2 linked regions of the Prosthecomicrobium sp. N25 genome follow. The main gene of each other region encodes a partner of the protein of the gene in region 2 in a complex. Links are inferred from orthologs where the notes say so. Each region holds a gene or a part of one and is shown on either strand. Other genes may lie near its edges. The genes, in order: WBG79_RS18770 and dapF.

Region 1 (9,117 bases), 610 kb from region 2 along the record:
TCGGGCGAGACGCGCGCGGTTCCGAGCGTGCGGCTGTCGCTGCGCGGTGACGACGGCCAGGAAATCTATGCCTGGTCCGTCGAACCGAAGAGCACAACGGTCGCGCCGGGTGCTAGCGTGCGCTTCAGGACCAAGCTCGCCGCGCCGCCCGACGACGCCCGGGACGTCCAGATCCGCTTCTCCGAGCGCAGGAGCCGCCAGGCCGCCAATGACCGAAACCATTCGCAACCGCCGCATCGAGACCCTCTACCCGGCCACTGAGATCGCGGCCCGCAACGCGGCGCTCGCCGAGGAGATTCGCCGCGCGGGCTTCGTCGAGGACGTGCTGGTGGTGGCGGTCCTGAAGGGCAGCTTCGTCTTCGCCGCCGACCTGATCCGCGCCCTCTACTTCGCCGGCATCTCGCCCGAGGTCGACTTCATGTCGCTGTCGAGCTACCGGGCGGGGACGACGTCCTCGGGGGTGGTGACCGTCATCCGCGACATCGAAACCGCGGTGGCGGGCCGCAACGTGCTCGTCGTCGACGACATCCTGGAGTCCGGCCGCACCCTCGCCTTCGCACGCCAGACCATCGCGGAACGCGGGGCGGCGCGGGTCGGAGTGGCGGTCCTGCTCGACAAGCCGGGCAAGCGCGCGGCCGCGATCGAGGCCGATTTCGTCGGCTTCGTGTGCCCGGACCGCTTCGTCGTGGGCTACGGAATGGACGCCGCCCACGCCTTTCGCGAATTGCCGTACATCGGTTATGTAGTTGACGGGGGCTGATTCGCGCCGACAGGAGCCGATCATGGCGCGCATACTTCTCGTCGAGGACGACGACTCGGTCCGCGCCTTCGTGAAGCGCGCGCTCGAGTTCGACGGCCACAGCGTACTGCCCGTGGAGGACGGCGCGACCGCGCTCGAGGTGCTGCACCGCGAGAAGGGCGAGTTCGCGCTGATCGTGTCCGACATCAAGATGCCGGTGATGGACGGCATCGCGCTCGCCCTCAACTCCGCGCGAGACTTCCCCGACCTGCCCATCCTGCTGATGACCGGCTATGCGGACCAGCGGGAGCGCGCCCACGGGCTCGACCACCTCGTGCGCGACGTGGTCCTGAAGCCCTTCAGCCTCGCCGACATCCGCAAGGCGGTCGGACGCGCGCTGGCGACCTCGGACGGGGCGGCCGCCGCGGTGGCGTGAGCGGGGCCCCGGATCCGGGTCCTCAGGGTTCCATCGCGTCCACGAAGGGCGACTTCGACATCGGCACGGCGCCGTTGGCGGTGACGAGCACCTGCTGCTCGAGCTTGACGCCCTGCGATCCGCCGACCTCGCCGATGTAGCTCTCGACGCAGACGACCATGTTCTCCTCGAACATCCCGTCGTAGCCCCAGTCGTCGTAGTCCTGCAGGTAGGCGACGGTCGGGTACTCGTCGACGAAGCCGGCGCCGTGGATCATCATCATGTAGCGGTTCGGCACGAAGGCCTCCGGCACGGACCAGCAGCGCTCCGAGAACTCGCGGAAGCCCAGTCCCGGGCGGATCAGCTCGATGTTGGTCAGCACCTGCTCCTGGGCGATCTCGTAGAGCCGGCGCTGGTCCGGGGTCGGCCGCCTGTCGGGGCAGACGTAGCTGCGCGAAATGTCGGCGAGATACCCGAAGGGGCCGACCATGTCGGTGTCGAAGGCGACGATGTCGCCGGCCTCGATCACCCGGTTGCCGCATTCCTGGAACCACGGATTGGTGCGCTCGCCGGAGGCCAGGAGGCGGCATTCGATCCACTCCCCGTCATGCGCGATGTTCGTCTCGTGCAGGATGCTCCAGACTTGGTTCTCGGTGAGGCCCGGCCGCAGCGCCTTGCGGATCCGCTCGACCGCGATGTCGCAGACGTCGACGGAGAGCTGCATGCATTTCAGCTCCTCGGGGGTCTTGATCCGCCGTGCCATCTCGAGCGGCTCCTGGGCGTCGAAGAGGCGGATGCCGGCGTCGACGAGCCGCTGCGCGCCCCAGGGCTCGCACCGGTCGACGGCGAGGCGCCGGTTGGAGCGGCCGAACTCGTCCATGACGCCGATCACCTGCTTCGCCCAGAGCTCGGTCTTCTCCTGCGTCCGCGGGCCGGCGAGGAAATAGAACCAGGGAATGGAGGTGCGCAGGTCGTCGACCGGGCCGAGCCCGTCCCAGAGGTGCCGGGTGGTGCCGAACTCGAAGAGGACGACCGGGCCGTCCGTCGCCACGAAGACGTAGCGGCCGGGCGCGTGCATGGTCCAGACCGCCATGTTGCGCGCGCCGGTGGCGTAGCGGATGTTCATCGGGTCGGAGAGGAGCGCGCCCGCGTAGTCGCGTGCCGCCAGTTCGGCCCTGAGCCGGGCCAGCCTGTCGCGCCGGAGCCTCGGCTCGTCGATCTCGGCGATCCGCGCGGCGATGTCGAGGCCGAGCGGCGGCGCCTCGGTCCTCGTCTCGGCGCGGTCGAGCAGGATCGGATCCAGCGCCCCGCGGGCGCGGGCGGTGTCGAGGATGCGGCTCATGGAGCAGGCCTCCCGATTTTCCGGAAGCATGCACGCGTGAGGTCCGGTGCGTGCGATCGGGCCCGCCGTCGGCTGGCCCGAAAGCGACAGGGCCCCGCCTACACCCAGGCCCCCTTGCGCATGACCGGCTCGACGGTGCCGTCCGGGTTCACGCCGTCGACGTCGATCTCGCCGGAGCCGATCATCCAGTCGATGTGGATCAGGCTGGAGTTGATGCCGTGGCGGATCTGGGTCTCGGGGTCCATCTCGGCGCCGCCCTCCACCGTCTTGGCGTAGGCCTGGCCGAGGGCGATGTGGCTGGCGGCGTTCTCGTCGTAGAGGGTGTTGTAGAAGAGGAGGCCGCTCGTCGAGATCGGGGAGGCGTGCGGGACGAGGGCGACCTCGCCCAGCCGGCGGGACCCCTCGTCGATCTCCAGGACCTTCTTCAGGACGTCCTCGCCCGTGGCGGCGCGGGCCTCCACGATGGCGCCGCCCTCGAAGCGGACCGCGATGTCGCGGATGAGGGTGCCCTGGTAGCTCAGCGGCTTGGTGGCGCTGACGTGACCGTTGACGCGGTCACGGTGCGGGGTGGTGAAGACCTCTTCGGTCGGAATGTTGGCGTTGTAGGTGACGCCGTTCTCGGCCTTGCCGGCCCCGCCGGCCCAGCGATGGCCGTCGCAGAGGCCGACCTCGAGGTCGGTGCCCGGTCCCTTGAAGCGAAGTGCGGCGAAGCGCTTGGCGTTGAGTTTGCCGGTGCGCTCGGCGAGGAGGCGGTTGTGCTCGGCCCAGCCGCCGATCGGGTCGGGGCCGTCGGTGCGCGAGGCGGCGAAGATGGCGTCCCACAGGCGGGCGACGGCCTCGTCCTCCGGCAGGTCCGGGAAGACGGTGCGGGCCCAGGCCGGGGTGGCGGCGGAGACGATCGTCCAGTTGATGGCCGAGCGGGCGATCAGGTCGAGGGCCGGGCGGTAGGCGGTGGAGCGGGCCCGGTTGGCGCGCGCGACCTTGGCGGGGTCCTGGCCGGAGAGCAGGGTCGGGTCCTCGCCCACGATGGCGAGGCGCGCGGCGCCGGACCGGAAGGCGCTCGCCATGCCCTCGTAGAGCCAGCCGGCGGCCTTGTCGAAACTCTCGTCCGACGCGGTCCTGAAGCGCTCCAGGGTGGCGACGTCGTCGGAATAGAGCACGGTCACCAGGGTGGCGCCGGCCTTGTAGGCGTGGTGGGTGATGCGCCGGGCGAGCGGCACCGCCTCGAGCGGGGCGGTCATCATGACCTCCTGGCCGGCCACGGAGCCGAGCCCGACCCGCACGGCGACCTCGGCAAGCTTGTCGAGGCGGGCTTCGAAGTCCTGATTGCTGCTCATGGCGGGTCTCATGCTCCCAAAGGACGAAAGGCCTCGACCACCTTCTCGTAGACGGGCCGCTTGAAAGGAATGATCAGCTCGGGCAGGCGATCCATCCGCTCCCACTTCCATTCGGCGAACTCGCGCTCGCCGGCCGGCGGGTTCAGGATGTCGATCTCGTTCTCCTCGCCCTCGAAGCGAAAGGCGAACCACTTCTGGGTCTGGCCGCGCCACTTGTTGCGCCAGCGCTCGCCGACCACCGTGCGCGGGATGTCGTAGGCGTACCAGTCCGGCGCCTCCGCGATCAGGGTCGCGGTGCGCACGTTGGTCTCCTCCCAGAGTTCCCGCTTCGCCGCCTCGACCGGATCCTCGCCCGGGTCGATGCCGCCCTGGGGCATCTGCCACTCGTGGCCGGGCGCGGTGTGCTCGACGAGGCCCTCGTTGGCGCGGCGACCGATCCAGACGAGCCCGTTCCGGTTGAGGAGCATGATTCCGACGCAGGGACGGTACGGCAGGGCTTGGAACTCTTCCGGGGTCACGGGCGGTCCTCGGCTCGACGGGGCTCGGTCCCCGATCGATAGCCCATCCGGCGGCATCCGTCACGCCGGCTCCGCCGCGCCGCAGCATGCGGAATTCGGACCGGATTCGGCGGCCGGAAACCACATCCGTCTTGAAACCGTTAATTCTCCGCTCCTATCTTTGTCTTGCGGGAGCAGAACCGCCGGTCTCGTCGCCGACGAGGCCGCATGATCGAGGAGATCACGCAACTGGCCATGGCAATCGAGACGCAGGCGGCGACCGTCCGCCAGACGCGTCCCTCGCCGACGCCGGGTTCCGAGGGGATCCGGGCCGACGATCTCGCAACAGCCGTCCTCGCGAGCCTCGAGGAGTCGAAGGCCGAGGACATCGTTTCCATCGACATCCGGGGCAAGTCCTCGCTCGCCGACACCATGGTGGTCGCCTCCGGGCGTTCGCACCGCCATGTGGGCGCGATCGCGGACCGTCTCCTCCGCGACCTCAAGGACGCCGGCCACGGCGACCTGCGCGTGGAGGGGCTGCCCCATTGCGACTGGGTGCTGGTCGACGCGGGCGACGTGATCGTCCACGTGTTCCGGCCCGAGGTGCGCGGCTTCTACAACCTGGAAAAGATGTGGCAGGTCGAGCCTTCGACCGGCCGCGCGACCCAGGCCTGAGGCCGAGCCGGTTCTCGATACCCGCCGTCCCGACGGAGGATCGTCCATGCGACTCCGGATAGCGGCGGTCGGTCGCCTGAAAGCCGGTCCCGAGCGGGGGCTCCTGGACCGCTATATGGATCGCGCCGCCAAGAGCGGCCGCGTGCTCGGCCTGTCCCGTCTCGACCTCGTGGAGATCCCGGAGGGCCGGTCCGCCCGTGCCGAGGATCGGCGCGCCGAGGAGGCCGCGGCCCTCCTCGCCCAGGTGCCGGACGGCGCCGCCCTGGTGGCCCTCGACGAGACGGGCCGGATGCTCTCCTCCGCCGACTTCGCCGCCTTCCTGGCCGCCCGGCGCGATCAGGGCACGGCGGACCTGGTGCTCGCGATCGGCGGTCCCGACGGCCACGGCCCGGCCCTGCGCGCCCGCGCCGACCTCCTCCTCGCCTTCGGGGCGATGACCTGGCCCCACCAGCTCGTCCGGCTGATGCTGGCCGAGCAGATCTACCGCGCCATCACGATCCTCTCCGGGCACCCCTACCACCGGGCCTGAGGGACGGCCGTGGCGACGCGCGAAGCCGCTTGCGGCGCCGAACTACCTGAGCGATCATCTCGCCAGGGAGGCCAACCATGACGGACATCGGCAGCGACAAGGGGCCGGCCGGCGGGCGGGCGGAGACCGGCGGTTCGGGAGACCAGGGCGCGACGTCCGGCGGCGCCGACGCCGGCCCCCTCACGCTCAGTCGTGTGCTCGCGGGCGAAAGGAAGCAGATCCAGGATGCCCGGGCGCGATTGCCGGAGCCGGCCCCGGCGCCCGCCCGGTCGAGACGCCGGAAGACGGCCGAGGCCGCCGCCGCCGGGCCCCCGAAGGAGGCACCGCCGCCCGAAGCGGACGCCACGGCGAGGCCCGTTCGTCCGGACCGGGGTTTCGAGAACCCGGTCGCGGGCCTGGCGCTCTCCGGGGGCGGCATCCGCTCCGCGGCGTTCGGGCTGGGCGTGCTGCAGGCCCTGGCGGACCGCAAGGCCTTCGACCGGATCGACTACCTGTCCATGGTGTCGGGCGGCGGCTACATCGGGGCGGCGCTGACGGCGGCCCTGCATCGGGGCGGCGGCTTCCCGTTCGGCACCGGCGGCGCGACCGTCGGGACCGTCCCGGGCGTCCATGCGGCGGTGGTCGCGGCGGCCCCGGGGAATGCCGTCGCGGTCCCCGCGCCGCCCGCTGCCCCGCCCCCCGAAGGAGGACCCGGCGCGCCGGCCGACCCATCGCCCCCGGCGGCGCCCCCCGCCGCGACCCCGGGAAACGACCTGCCGCCGTCGGACGTGGCCGACAACGAGGCCGTGCGCGCCATCCGCGACAAGTGCCGCTACCTGATGCCCAATGGATGGGGCGACCTGGTCGTCTCCGCGGGGATCATCCTGCGCGGCCTGGCCGTGAATGCGGTCGTGGTGGCGAGCCTCGTCTTCCTCGCGGCCGGATTGACGCTCCTCGCCGACCCCAGCCAAGAGGACCTGACGAAATCGTTCCTGGTCTCGCTCCTGGGCAGTCCCTCCCTGTTCTCGGTGTTCGGGACGGACTACGTGCTGACCAAGACCCTGGCGGCCCTCACGGTGGTCTGGCTGGTCGGCTGGGCCATCGCCGCCTCGCGAGCGGGAGGGGCGTCGAGGGACCTGGACACGCCCGTGACTTCGTCGCCCGGTGCCATCCGGACCAAGTGGCTCCTGATCGTCGTCGCCGGCACTGCCCTCGTGGAGATGCAGGATCCGGCGCTCCGGCTGGCGCTGCGCTATTTGGCTCCGTCCGGAAACGGCGTCCTCGATCTGACGCGGCTCGTGTCGGCCGCGGCCGCCGCCGCGGCCGGTGTGGCCGCGACGTGGAAGCCGATCCTCGGGCTGTTGGAATCGACGCTCGCGAAGCCGGGCTGGAAGGCGATCCCCCAGCAGGCCGCGGGTGCGGCCGCCCTCATCGCCGCGGCTGCGGCGCTGCCGGCCATGATCTATCTCGCCTACCTGTGGACGGTCATCATCGGCCTGGGCGTGACGGACCAGACGGCCAGGATCGGTGATTTTCCGCTGCCGACGGGCCGTGCCGCCGGCCTGACGTTCATGGTCGTCGGAGCCGCGCTCTTCGGGCTGAGCGCGTATTTCTCGGAGAACGCCAACTCGCTCCATCGGCTCTACCGCGATCGCCTCGGCGAGGCGTTCAATTATCGCGGCAAGGACGGGAAAGGCGTTCTGTTGTCCTCGCTCGCCGCCGCCCGCCCCTATCCGATCATCAACGCCGCCGTGAACATCCAGGGGTCGGAGAAGGAGAACCGCCGGGGCCGCAACGCGGACGTTTTCGTCTTCACGCCCGACGTGGTCGGCAGCAGCGCGACCGGGTTCGCGCGCACCTCGGACTACGAGGCGAAGGAGCCGACGCTCGACCTGGCCACGGCGGTGGCGATCTCGGGCGCGGCCGTGGCGCCGGCCATGGGGCGGATCGGGCGGGCCCTGCTGGCGCCGACGCTCGCGCTCCTCAACATACGCCTCAGCTACTGGGCGACGAACCCGAAGACCGTCGTCCAGCCCCAGGCGATCCGGACGGGCCTGCTCAGCGACTGGCGGTTCGGCTACAGCGCCCTGGAGTTGCTCGGGCTCCTGGACGAGACGCGTCCCAAGGTGAACCTGTCGGACGGCGGCCACATCGAGAACCTCGGGCTCTATTCGCTGCTCCAGCGGCGCTGCGACCTGATCGTCGTGGCCGACGCCGAGTGCGACCCCGGGCTGGCCTTCTCGTCCCTGGTGGCGCTGGAGCTCTTCGCCCGCGTGGACCTCGGGGTCCGGCTGCGCCTGCCCGTCCGGGAGATCGCCGACCTCGCTGCGGCCCGCAAGCAGGCGGGCGGATCGGACGAACGGAGCCCGGACTGGGCCCACGGCATGTTCGGCGAGATCCTCTACCCGGAGCGCCAGGACCCGGCCACCGGAGCCGTCCTGCCCAAGAAGACGGGCTACATCCTGTATCTGAAGCCCGTGCTCACCGGGGACGAGCGCATCTACATGCTCGACTACGAGAAGCGCTACCCGGCGTTTCCGCAGGAGACCACGGCCGACCAGTTCTTCTCCGAGGAGCAGTTCGAGGTGTACCGGGCCCTCGGCTACCACTCCGTCCAGGAAACGCTCTCGGCGCTGCCGAAGGCGGACGCGCCGGCCACCGGCCTGCCGGGACGGCCCTGGCGGGAGATCCAAGCGACGTTCCGCGCCAACGGGTTCGGGCGGGATCCGGAGGACTGAGGGGGCCCCTGGACCCGTCGCCCCCTCCGGAGTCGGCGGGGACCTCTGTGAAATTTACCTAACGTCAGGATCTCATGAAGTATTCCTGCGTGGTCTGACGCATGACCTTCGGCAGGACAGCGCAATGCCCATCATGTCCCGTAAGGGAATCAATGTGCTCTTCATGCATATTCCGAAGACGGGAGGAACGGCAATTGCGAACGCATTCCGTAAAACCGATGTGAGAGTAAGCCTTCTCTCGACACAACTGCACGGGACGTCGCCCCATCGATTTCCCTGCTCGCCGCAACATTTCCATGCCGAGGCGGTGCGGCACCTGTTCGCGGACGGCTACTTCGACCTCAGGGTCACGGTGGTCCGGCACCCGGTGGACCGGATCCTCAGCGAATACCGCATGCACATGCGCAGCGTGCTGGCGGCCGGAGTGGCGATCCCGGACTTCGCCATCTGGCTCGACTTCTTCCTCCGACGCTCCCGCGAGGAGCCTTACGTGAAGGACAATCACCTCCGGCCACAGGTGAATTTCGTCGAGCCCGGGACCGAGGTGTTCCGATACGAGGACGGACTTGCGCCGGTGATCTCTCGGATCTCCGAGGTGCTCGGCCTGCCGCGTCCGCCTTCGGCCGACCGGGTCAATGTCGGGGCCGACGTCCGGGCCGATGTCGGACCGGACTGCCTCGCCCGGATCCGGAATCACTACGCCGCCGACTTCGAGCGCTTCGGATACGGGGCCTGGACCGGTGCGGGGCGGCTCCCCGCGGCTGCGGTCCGGGAACCGGCGATGCGGGTCGGCTGAGCGCTCCAACCCTCATTTGACCATATTGGGGGGCAGATTACCTTCGGGACGGGGCGGTCGGACGCGGGGC
Region 2 (9,110 bases):
TTGCGCTCGCCGGTCTTGACCACCACCGTGCCGGCCGCGTAGGCGCCGTCGAAGCGCACCACATCGCGCGCCTCCGCCGCCCCCGCCGCCAAGGCGACCGCCAACGCGGCCGCCGAGCCCACCATCCTGAGGTCCATGGCTCCCGCCCCTGCCTTCGTCCCGTCCCTTTCGGGTCCGCCCTGGAGAATGCGCGGGACTCCGTGAAAATCCTGCCAAGCGGGATGGTTAGCGAAACATTGGTCAGTATGGTTGACGCGATCCTACCCCGGGCCGGCACCCGCCCGCCGCGGTCCGGGCGCGGCGGGCGACAGCCATGCGGCCGGGGCGCGCGCCCGGGGCATATTGGACACTTTTCCACAGCGCCCGTTTCCGCTATGTCCAACCGCGCTTGCCCGAGACGGCTCGGATACACGGACGGAGACACGCCATGGCCCCCCGCACCCTCTACGACAAGATCTGGGACGATCACGTCGTCGACCAGCAGCCGGACGGGACCTGCCTCCTCTACATCGACCGCCATCTCGTGCACGAGGTGACGAGCCCGCAGGCCTTCGAGGGCCTGCGCGTCGCCCACCGCAAGGTCCATGCGCCCCAGAAGACGCTGGCGGTCGTCGACCACAACGTGCCGACCACCGACCGCAGCCACGGCATCGACGACCCGGAAAGCGCGCTGCAGGTGGCGACCCTCGCCCGGAACGCGGCCGAGTTCGGCGTCGAGTATTACGACGAGCTCGACAGCCGGCAGGGCATCGTCCACGTCGTCGGCCCGGAGCAGGGCTTCACCCTGCCGGGCATGACGATCGTCTGCGGTGACAGCCACACCTCCACGCACGGCGCCTTCGGGGCGCTCGCCCACGGGATCGGCACCTCCGAGGTCGAGCATGTGCTCGCCACCCAGACGCTCGTGCAGAAGAAGGCGAAGAACATGCGCGTGACCGTCGACGGGCAGCTGCCCGCCGGCGTCGGCGCCAAGGACATCATCCTCGCCATCATCGGCGAGATCGGCACGGCCGGCGGCACCGGCCACGTCATCGAATATGCCGGCGAGGCGATCCGGTCGCTCTCCATGGAAGGCCGCATGACGGTCTGCAACATGTCGATCGAGGGCGGCGCCCGCGCCGGCCTGATCGCTCCCGACGAGAAGACCTTCCAGTACATCATGGACAAGCCCAAGGCCCCGAAGGGCGAGGCTCTGGAGCGGGCCCTGGCCTACTGGAAGACGCTCTTCTCCGACGAGGGCGCCCATTTCGACAAGGAGATCCGCCTCGACGCCGCCGCCCTGCCGCCGATCGTCTCCTGGGGCACCAGCCCCGAGGACGTGGTCTCGGTCACCGGCGCCGTCCCGAATCCCGACGACATCCCCGACGAGAACAAGCGCACCTCGAAGTGGCGCGCGCTCGACTACATGGGCCTGAAGCCGGGCACGAAGATCACCGACATCATGCTCGACAAGATCTTCATCGGGTCCTGCACCAACGGCCGCATCGAGGACCTGCGGGCGGTGGCGAAGATCGTCGAGGGCAAGCGCGTCGCCCCGTCCATCAAGCTTGCCATGATCGTCCCGGGGTCCGGCCTCGTGAAGGCCCAGGCCGAGGCCGAGGGCCTCGACCGGATCTTCACCGCCGCCGGCTTCGAGTGGCGCGAGCCGGGCTGCTCCATGTGCCTCGCCATGAACGCCGACCGGCTCGAGCCCGGCGAGCGCTGCGCCTCCACGTCGAACCGCAACTTCGAGGGCCGCCAGGGCTTCAAGGGCCGCACGCACCTCGTGTCGCCCTCGATGGCCGCCGCGGCCGCCATCGCCGGGCACTTCGTCGATATCCGGACGGCCTGAACGGGCAGGGGGCGGACGCCATGTCGGACCGCCCCCGCATCCCCCGCACGGTCTGGGCCCTGGGCTTCACGTCGCTCTTCATGGACGTCTCCTCGGAGATGATCCACGGGCTGCTGCCGGTCTTCCTGGTCGGCGTGCTCGGCGCTTCCGCGACGATGCTCGGCATCCTGGAAGGCGTCGCCGAGGCCACTGCGCAGATCGTCAAGGTCTTCTCCGGCTGGATCTCCGACCGCTTCGCCCGCCGCAAGGCCCTGGCGCTCGCCGGCTACGGCCTGGCCGCCCTGACCAAGCCGCTTTTCCCGCTGGCGGACAGCGTCGGGGCCGTGTTCCTCGCCCGCTTCGCCGACCGGATCGGCAAGGGCATCCGCGGCGCCCCGCGCGACGCCCTGGTGGCCGACGTCACGCCGCCGGAGATCCGCGGCGCAGCCTACGGCATCCGCCAGTCCCTCGACACGGTCGGCGCGGCGGTCGGACCGGTCCTGGCGATCGGCCTCATGCTGCTCCTCGACGACATCCGGACCGTGCTCTGGTTCGCGGTCCTGCCCGCGCTCGTCGCCGTCGCCATCCTCTTCCTCGGCGTCGAGGAGCCCGCCCGCGACCGCGCCGCGGCGACCCGGCCCCCGCCGATCCGCGCCGCGGACATCGCCCGCCTCGGCCGGCCCTACGGCCTCGTCGTCCTTCTCGGCGCCGTCTTCGCGCTCGCCCGCTTCTCCGAGGCCTTCCTGGTCGTCCGCGCCCAGCAGGCCGGGCTCCCGCTCGCCTTTGCCCCGGGCGTGATCGCGCTGATGAGCCTCGCCTACGCGGCGAGCTCCTACCCGGCCGGCCTCGCCCAGGACCGCTTCGGGCCTGCCGGCATGCTGGCCGGCGGCTTCGCGCTCCTCGCCGTCGCGGACGTCGTCCTCGCCGTCGCGGACGGGCTCCCCGGCCTGGCGATCGGCATCGTCGTCTGGGGCCTGCACATGGGCCTGACCCAGGGCGTCCTGGCGACCCTGGTCGCCGGGGCCGCCCCGGCCGCCGTCCGCGGCACCGCCTTCGGCCTCTTCAACCTGGCGACGGGCCTCGCGACCCTCGGGGCGAGCGTCCTGGCCGGCCTGCTCTGGGATCGCTGGGGCCCCGCCGCGACCTTCCTGGCCGGCGCAGGCCTCGCCGCCGCGGCCCTGGCGATCCTCCCCGCCGTGCTGCGGGCCGGCGGCGCGCCGGCTATTCGGTGACCACGTAGATGTTGGTCACCATCTTGTCGGGCGCGGTCGTCACCGGGTCGGTCTCGTACTCCTCGTAGACCTTCTTCATCGAGAGGCTCTTGGAGACCAGGTAGTCGTCGATCCGGTTGTAGACCTCCTCCAGATCCTCGAAGGAGCCCTGGTGGACGAACTTCAGGGCCGGCCCGGCCGGGCTCTCGCCCACCTTGACGTCCTTCGACGGGGCCGTCTTGGGCGCCTTCTCGATCGGCACCATGGCCTTGAACTGGAAGTCGTCGTCGCCCGAGTCGAGATACTCGATCATCGCCGGCCCGGCCGCCTTCAGGTTGGCCTTTCCGATGGCCGAGAAGATGGCGTTGAGCGACTGGCCGAGGCTCTCCTCCGCATCGTCCCAGTTGGACTTGCCCGTCACGTAGAGCACCGGCCGGGCCGTCAGGGTCACGTCGACCGGCACCGCCACGGTCACGTCTCCGGCGTCGGGCTGGGCGGGCGCCCCCGGCTGGGCGGGCGCGGCGGGCTGGGCCGCGGGCGGCGGCGCCTCGGCGGGCTTCTGGTCCTGCGCGACGGCGGAACCCGCGAGGGCGAGCGTCAGCAGGGCGGCGGCGAGGGCGGGCTTCGTCGATGACGGCATGGATCACTCCGGATGGATCTCCGGGCCCGACGGATCCCGGGAGGCGTCCCGACGAGAGAATCGGGCGCGAACGCGTCGGAAGAATGGCGCATCCCGACGTCGAGCTGAACCATCCCGCCGTTGCGGTTCCGCTTCAGGCCCGCGGCGCGAGGGCGAGCGGCCGCTCGAAGGCGAGCGGATGCTCCGGCCCGACGGCGGCGATGCGCTGGACGATCTTGGCGACCCCGCCCGAGCAGAACGGTCCGGCGATCTCGCCATGCTCGAAGGCGACCACGACGAGCCCGGCCGCCAGCGCCGGGCCGAGCAGCTCGTTCGGCTGCAGGTGGAATTCCCGGCGGTTCGGACGGCCGTGCCGCTCCTGGCCGCGCGCGAAGGTCTCGTAGATCAGGATCCCGTCCGGTCCGACCGCGCCCGCGATGGCGGGCAGGATCGGCCGGAACAGGTAGTTGGTCACCACCACGCCCGCGAAGCGCCGGTCGCCGAGCGGCCAGGGGCTCCCGTCCTCCAGGTCCGCCACCGCGACGGTCACGCGCGGATCTCCCGAAAAGGCGGCGAGCCCGGTCGCGTCCCGATCGACCGCGACGACCTGGAGGCCCGCCGCGAGGGCAGCCGCCACGTGCCGGCCAGTCCCGCAGGCGACATCGAGCACGGTTCCGCCGGGCCGGACATGCGGCAGGAATCCCATGACCCAGTCGGACGGAGCCTGGGGGGCGTGATAGGGCTTGGCGCCGGGCGCCGCCGGGTGGAACTCCATGTCGGTCATCGCTTGGCTGCTCCCGGGCATGTCGCGCTGGCAATCCGCGCCGTCTTTCGCCATATGTACCCTCAGCTTTCCACCGTTTCGAGGCAGACCGCCATGGCGGCCACGCTCCCCTTCCGCAAGATGAACGGGCTCGGCAACGATTTTCTCGTGCTCGACGCACGCTGCTCGCCCGTCAATCTCTCGGCGGACGAGATCCTGCGCCTGGCCGACCGGCAGTCCGGCATCGGCTTCGACCAGATGATCACCCTGGAGCGGTCCCCGGCCGGTGCCGACGCCTTCATGCGCATCCACAATTCGGACAGTTCCGAGGTCGCCGCCTGCGGCAACGCCACCCGCTGCGTCGCCTGGCTCCTGATGGACGAGAGCGGCAGCGCCAGGGCGACGATCGAGACCCGGGCCGGCCTGCTCTATGCCTCCGACGCCGGCGAGCCGGAGATGATCACCGTCGACATGGGCGAGCCCCGCTTCGGCTGGCAGGAGATTCCGCTTGCGGAGCCCTTCGCGGATACCCGCGCCATCGAGCTGCAGGTCGGCCCGATCGACGCCCCGATCCTGCACTCCCCCTCGGCGGTCTCCATGGGCAACCCCCATGCGATCTTCTGGGTCGACGACGTCGAGGCCTACGACCTCGGCCGCATCGGCCCTATGCTGGAGCACCACCCGATCTTCCCCGAGCGCGCCAACATCTCGCTCGCCCAGGTGACCGGACCGGAGTCCCTGATCCTCAAGGTTTGGGAACGCGGCGCCGGCCTGACGCGCGCCTGCGGCACCGGCGCCTGCGCGGCGGCGGTTTCGGCGGCGCGCACCCGCAGGACGGGGCGCCGGGTCCGGGTCACGCTGCCGGGCGGCGACCTCCTGATCCATTGGCGCCCCGAGGACAATCACGTGATGATGACCGGCGCGGTCGAGACCGAGTACACCGGCACGATCGACCGCGACACCCTCGCGGTCCGCCGCGACCCCGCCCCGATCGGGCAAGTCGCCGCGGTCCGGAGGGCCGCCGCGGCCGGGAGGGCCGCCGAGTGAGCGTCGACATCCTCACCTTCGGGTGCCGGCTCAATACGGTCGAGTCCGAGACGATCCGCGCCGAGGCCGAGGCCGCCGGCCTCGCCGACCTGGTGGTCGTGAACACCTGCGCGGTCACCGGCGAGGCCGTGCGGCAGGCCCGCCAGGCGATCCGCCGGGCCCGTCGCGAGCGCCCCGGCGCCCGCATCGTCGTGACCGGTTGCGCCGCCCAGGTCGAGCCGGCGAGCTTCGGCGCCATGCCGGAGGTCGACCTGGTGCTCGGCAACGACGCCAAGCTGAAGCGCGACACCTGGCGTGGGCTCGCCGGCTTCGGCCTGGAGGAGGGCGAGAAGGTCCGGGTCAACGACATTTTCTCGGTCCGCGAGACGGCCGGCCACCTGATCGAGGGGCTGGAGGGACGCACCCGCGCCTTCGTGCAGGTGCAGAACGGCTGCGACCACCGCTGCACCTTCTGCATCATCCCGTTCGGCCGGGGAAACTCCCGCTCCGTGCCGGCCGGCGCCGTGGTCGAGCAGGTCAAGCGCCTGGTCGGCAACGGCTATGCCGAGATCGTCCTGACCGGCGTCGACATCACGAGCTGGGGCCAGGACCTGCCCGGCCGGCCGAAGCTCGGCCACCTCGCCGCCCAGCTTCTCCGCCACGTGCCGGACCTCGAGCGACTCCGCATCTCCTCGATCGACTCGGTGGAGGCCGACGAGGAGCTGGTCGAGGCGATCGGCGCCGAGGCTCGGCTGATGCCGCATTTCCACCTGTCGCTCCAGGCCGGCGACGACATGATCCTCAAGCGCATGAAACGTCGGCACCTGCGCGACGACGCCATCGCGTTCTGCGCCCGCGTGCGCGCCATCCGGCCGGACGTGGTCTTCGGCGCCGACCTGATCGCCGGCTTCCCGACCGAGACCGAGGCGATGTTCGAGAACTCGCTGCGGCTCGTCGACGAGTGCGGGCTGACCCACCTCCACGTCTTCCCCTTCTCGCCCCGCCCCGGAACCCCGGCCGCCCGCATGCCGCAGGTCGACCGAGCGGTCGTGAAGGAGCGTGCGGCCCGGCTGCGCACACGGGGCGAGGCGGCCCTGGCCGCCCATCTCGCGGGCGAGGTCGGCCGGTTCCGGCAGGTGCTCGTCGAGAAGGACGGCCTCGGGCGGACGGAGCATTTCACGCTCTGCGAGGTTCCAGCAGGAGCGGGTCGGCCCGGCGCGATCCTGGGCGCCCGCATCACGGGCCATACCCACCGGGCCCTGACCGCCACCCTGGACCAGGCCGCATGACCGACGACAAGGCGAAACCGGGCTTCTGGAAGCGCCTCTTCGGGGCCGGCGAGGCGTCGGCCGAGGCCGTCCCGGACGCTCCGCCGGCCGGGACCCTGGCCGAGGCGGCCCCTCCGCCCGAGGCGGAACCCGTCGCGCCGCCGCCGGTTCCGGCGCCGCCCGTCGCCCAACCGCCCGTCGCCCCCCCGCCCGTCGCCGTGCCGGCCGCCCCGGCCGGAGCCGCCGAAGCCGGACCGAAGGGCTCCTGGTGGACGAAGCTGAAGACCGGCCTGTCGCGCACCTCGTCCTCGCTGACGACCGGTATCACGGCCATCTTCACCAAGCGCAAGCTCGACGCCGCCACCCTGGACGAACTCGAGGACGTGCTGATCCAGGCCGACCTTGGCCTTGACACGGCGATGCGCATCACCGAGGCGCTCCGGCGCGACCGCTTCGACAAGGAGATCACCGACGAGGAGGTGCGGGACGTGCTGGCCCGCGAGGTCGAGAAGGTCCTCGGCCCGGTCGCCACGCCGCTCGCCATCGACCCGGCCCGCAAGCCGCACGTGATCCTGGTTGTCGGCGTCAACGGCACGGGCAAGACGACCACGATCGGCAAGCTCTCCGCCGAGCTGACACGCGCCGGCCGGTCCGTGATCCTCTGCGCTGGCGACACCTTCCGGGCCGCCGCCATCGACCAGCTGAGGATCTGGGGCACACGCACCGGTGCCCCCGTGATCGCCCGCGAGCCCGGTGCCGACGCCGCCGGCCTCGCCTTCGACGCCCTGAAGCAGGCCAAGGCCGAGGGGCGCGACGTCCTCGTGATCGACACCGCCGGCCGCCTCCAGAACAAGGCCGAGCTGATGGCCGAGCTCGAGAAGATCGTGCGCGTGCTGAAGAAGCAGGACCCGGAGGCGCCCCACACGGTGCTGCTGACGCTCGACGCCACCACGGGCCAGAACGCCATGAACCAGGTCGAGATCTTCGGCAAGGTCGCGGGCGTCACCGGCCTGGTCATGACCAAGCTCGACGGCACCGCCCGGGGCGGCATCCTGGTCGCCATCGCGGCCAGGCACCGCCTCCCCGTCCACTACATCGGCGTCGGCGAGGGCATCGACGACCTGGAACCCTTCGACGCCCGCGACTTCGCCCGCGCCATCGCAGGGCTGGAGCGCTGACCGGCGGCCCGCCTTCTCCCCTTCGTCGGCCGGAGAGGCATAAGTAGTTCACCGCGAGTGCGCGCTTGACTCGTTGCAATTGAAACGGTTTGATCCGTTCCGAACCCGGGGGGAACCCGGGACCGACCTCGGGAGGAAACCATGCTCAACCGCCGCCGCCTGCTCGGCGCCGCCGCCGCCTCGATCGCCATGCCGGCCGTGCTTCGGCCGACGGGGGCACGCGCCGCCGACGTCACGCTCCGCATGCACCACTTCCTGCCCGCGGTCTCCAACGGCCATGCCAAGTTCCTGGCGCCCTGGGCGAAGAAGGTCGAGGGCGAATCGGGCGGCCGGATCAAGATCGACATCTTCCCGTCCATGCAGCTCGGCGGCACCCCGCCCCAGCTCTACGACCAGGCCCGCGACGGCGTCGCCGATCTCGTCTGGACGCTGCCCGGCAACACGCCCGGGCGCTTCCCGCGCATCGAGGCCTTCGAGCTTCCCTTCACGGCGGCGCGGCGCGCCATCGTGAACTCCAAGGCCCTGCAGGACTTCGCCGACCGCAACCTCGCGCAGGAGTTCGGCGAGGTGAAGCCGATCTGCTTCTGGGCGCACGACCACGGCCTCATCCACTCCAACAAGGAGGTGAAGACGCTCGAGGACCTGAAGGGCCTCAAGCTGCGCTTCCCGACCCGCCTCGCCGGCGAGGCCCTGAAGGCGCTCGGCGCCAACGCCATCGGCATGCCGATCCCGCAGGTCCCCGAGGCGCTGGCGCAGCGCGTCATCGACGGCGCCGTGGTGCCCTGGGAGGTGGTCCCGGCCATCAAGGTCCACGAGCTCGTCAAGAACCACACCGAGATCCCCGGCTCGCCGACCCTCTACACGGCCACCTTCATCCTCGCGATGAACAAGACCCGGTACGACGGCCTGCCGGCGGACCTGAAGAAGGTGATCGACGACAACTCCGGCCAGGTCGCCGCCAGCATGGCCGGCCAGGTCTGGGACGAGGCGGGCATCCCGGTGATCGAGCTCGTCAAGAAGCGCGGCAACACCATCACGACCCTCACGACCGAGGAGGCGGCCCGCTGGCGCAAGACCACCGAGCCGGTGATCGAGGCCTGGGTGAAGGGATCGAAGGACAAGGGCTTCGACGGCGCGAAGGTGCTGGACGACGTCCGCGCCACCCTCGCCAAATACGATGTCTGATCCCGCCGCCGCGCCGGTCGAGGCTCCGGAGGTCCGCCACGCCGGACCCG

The links.
Region 1: the proteins of dapF (region 2) and WBG79_RS18770 are in contact, whole or in part, in a solved structure (PDB 5YGU), measured with the Escherichia coli proteins. The link is inferred for Prosthecomicrobium sp. N25 from one-to-one orthologs.

The regions. Positions count from the first base shown.
Region 1 is NZ_JBBCAT010000002.1:839,630-848,746, forward strand. What follows is about bases 2,597-5,357. They hold WBG79_RS18770 (RNA pyrophosphohydrolase), read right to left. Parts: upstream 4,352-5,357; coding sequence 3,842-4,351; downstream 2,597-3,841. Other genes in these bases: WBG79_RS18765 (aminopeptidase), read right to left, coding at 2,597-3,833; rsfS (ribosome silencing factor), read left to right, coding at 4,559-5,005; rlmH (23S rRNA (pseudouridine(1915)-N(3))-methyltransferase RlmH), read left to right, coding at 5,052-5,357. Also shown: WBG79_RS18745 (DUF3426 domain-containing protein), read left to right, coding at 1-261; hpt (hypoxanthine phosphoribosyltransferase), read left to right, coding at 209-760; WBG79_RS18755 (response regulator), read left to right, coding at 783-1,175; WBG79_RS18760 (M24 family metallopeptidase), read right to left, coding at 1,198-2,496; more of WBG79_RS18765, read right to left, coding at 2,595-2,596; more of rlmH, read left to right, coding at 5,358-5,534; WBG79_RS18785 (hypothetical protein), read left to right, coding at 5,612-8,251; WBG79_RS18790 (sulfotransferase family 2 domain-containing protein), read left to right, coding at 8,376-9,047. UniProt on the Escherichia coli protein: Master regulator of 5'-end-dependent mRNA decay.
Region 2 is NZ_JBBCAT010000002.1:225,785-234,894, reverse strand. What follows is about bases 3,730-6,483. They hold dapF (diaminopimelate epimerase), read left to right. Parts: upstream 3,730-4,517; coding sequence 4,518-5,450; downstream 5,451-6,483. Other genes in these bases: mtaB (tRNA (N(6)-L-threonylcarbamoyladenosine(37)-C(2))-methylthiotransferase MtaB), read left to right, coding at 5,447-6,483; WBG79_RS15885 (class I SAM-dependent methyltransferase), read right to left, coding at 3,795-4,424. Also shown: WBG79_RS15905 (L,D-transpeptidase), read right to left, coding at 1-137; leuC (3-isopropylmalate dehydratase large subunit), read left to right, coding at 428-1,831; WBG79_RS15895 (MFS transporter), read left to right, coding at 1,852-3,042; WBG79_RS15890 (GyrI-like domain-containing protein), read right to left, coding at 3,032-3,661; more of mtaB, read left to right, coding at 6,484-6,718; signal recognition particle-docking protein FtsY, read left to right, coding at 6,715-7,875; WBG79_RS15865 (TRAP transporter substrate-binding protein), read left to right, coding at 8,017-9,060; WBG79_RS15860 (TRAP transporter small permease), read left to right, coding at 9,053-9,110. UniProt on the Escherichia coli protein: Involved in the succinylase branch of the L-lysine biosynthesis and in the biosynthesis of the pentapeptide incorporated in the peptidoglycan moiety. Catalyzes the stereoinversion of LL-2,6-diaminopimelate (L,L-DAP) to meso-diaminopimelate (meso-DAP).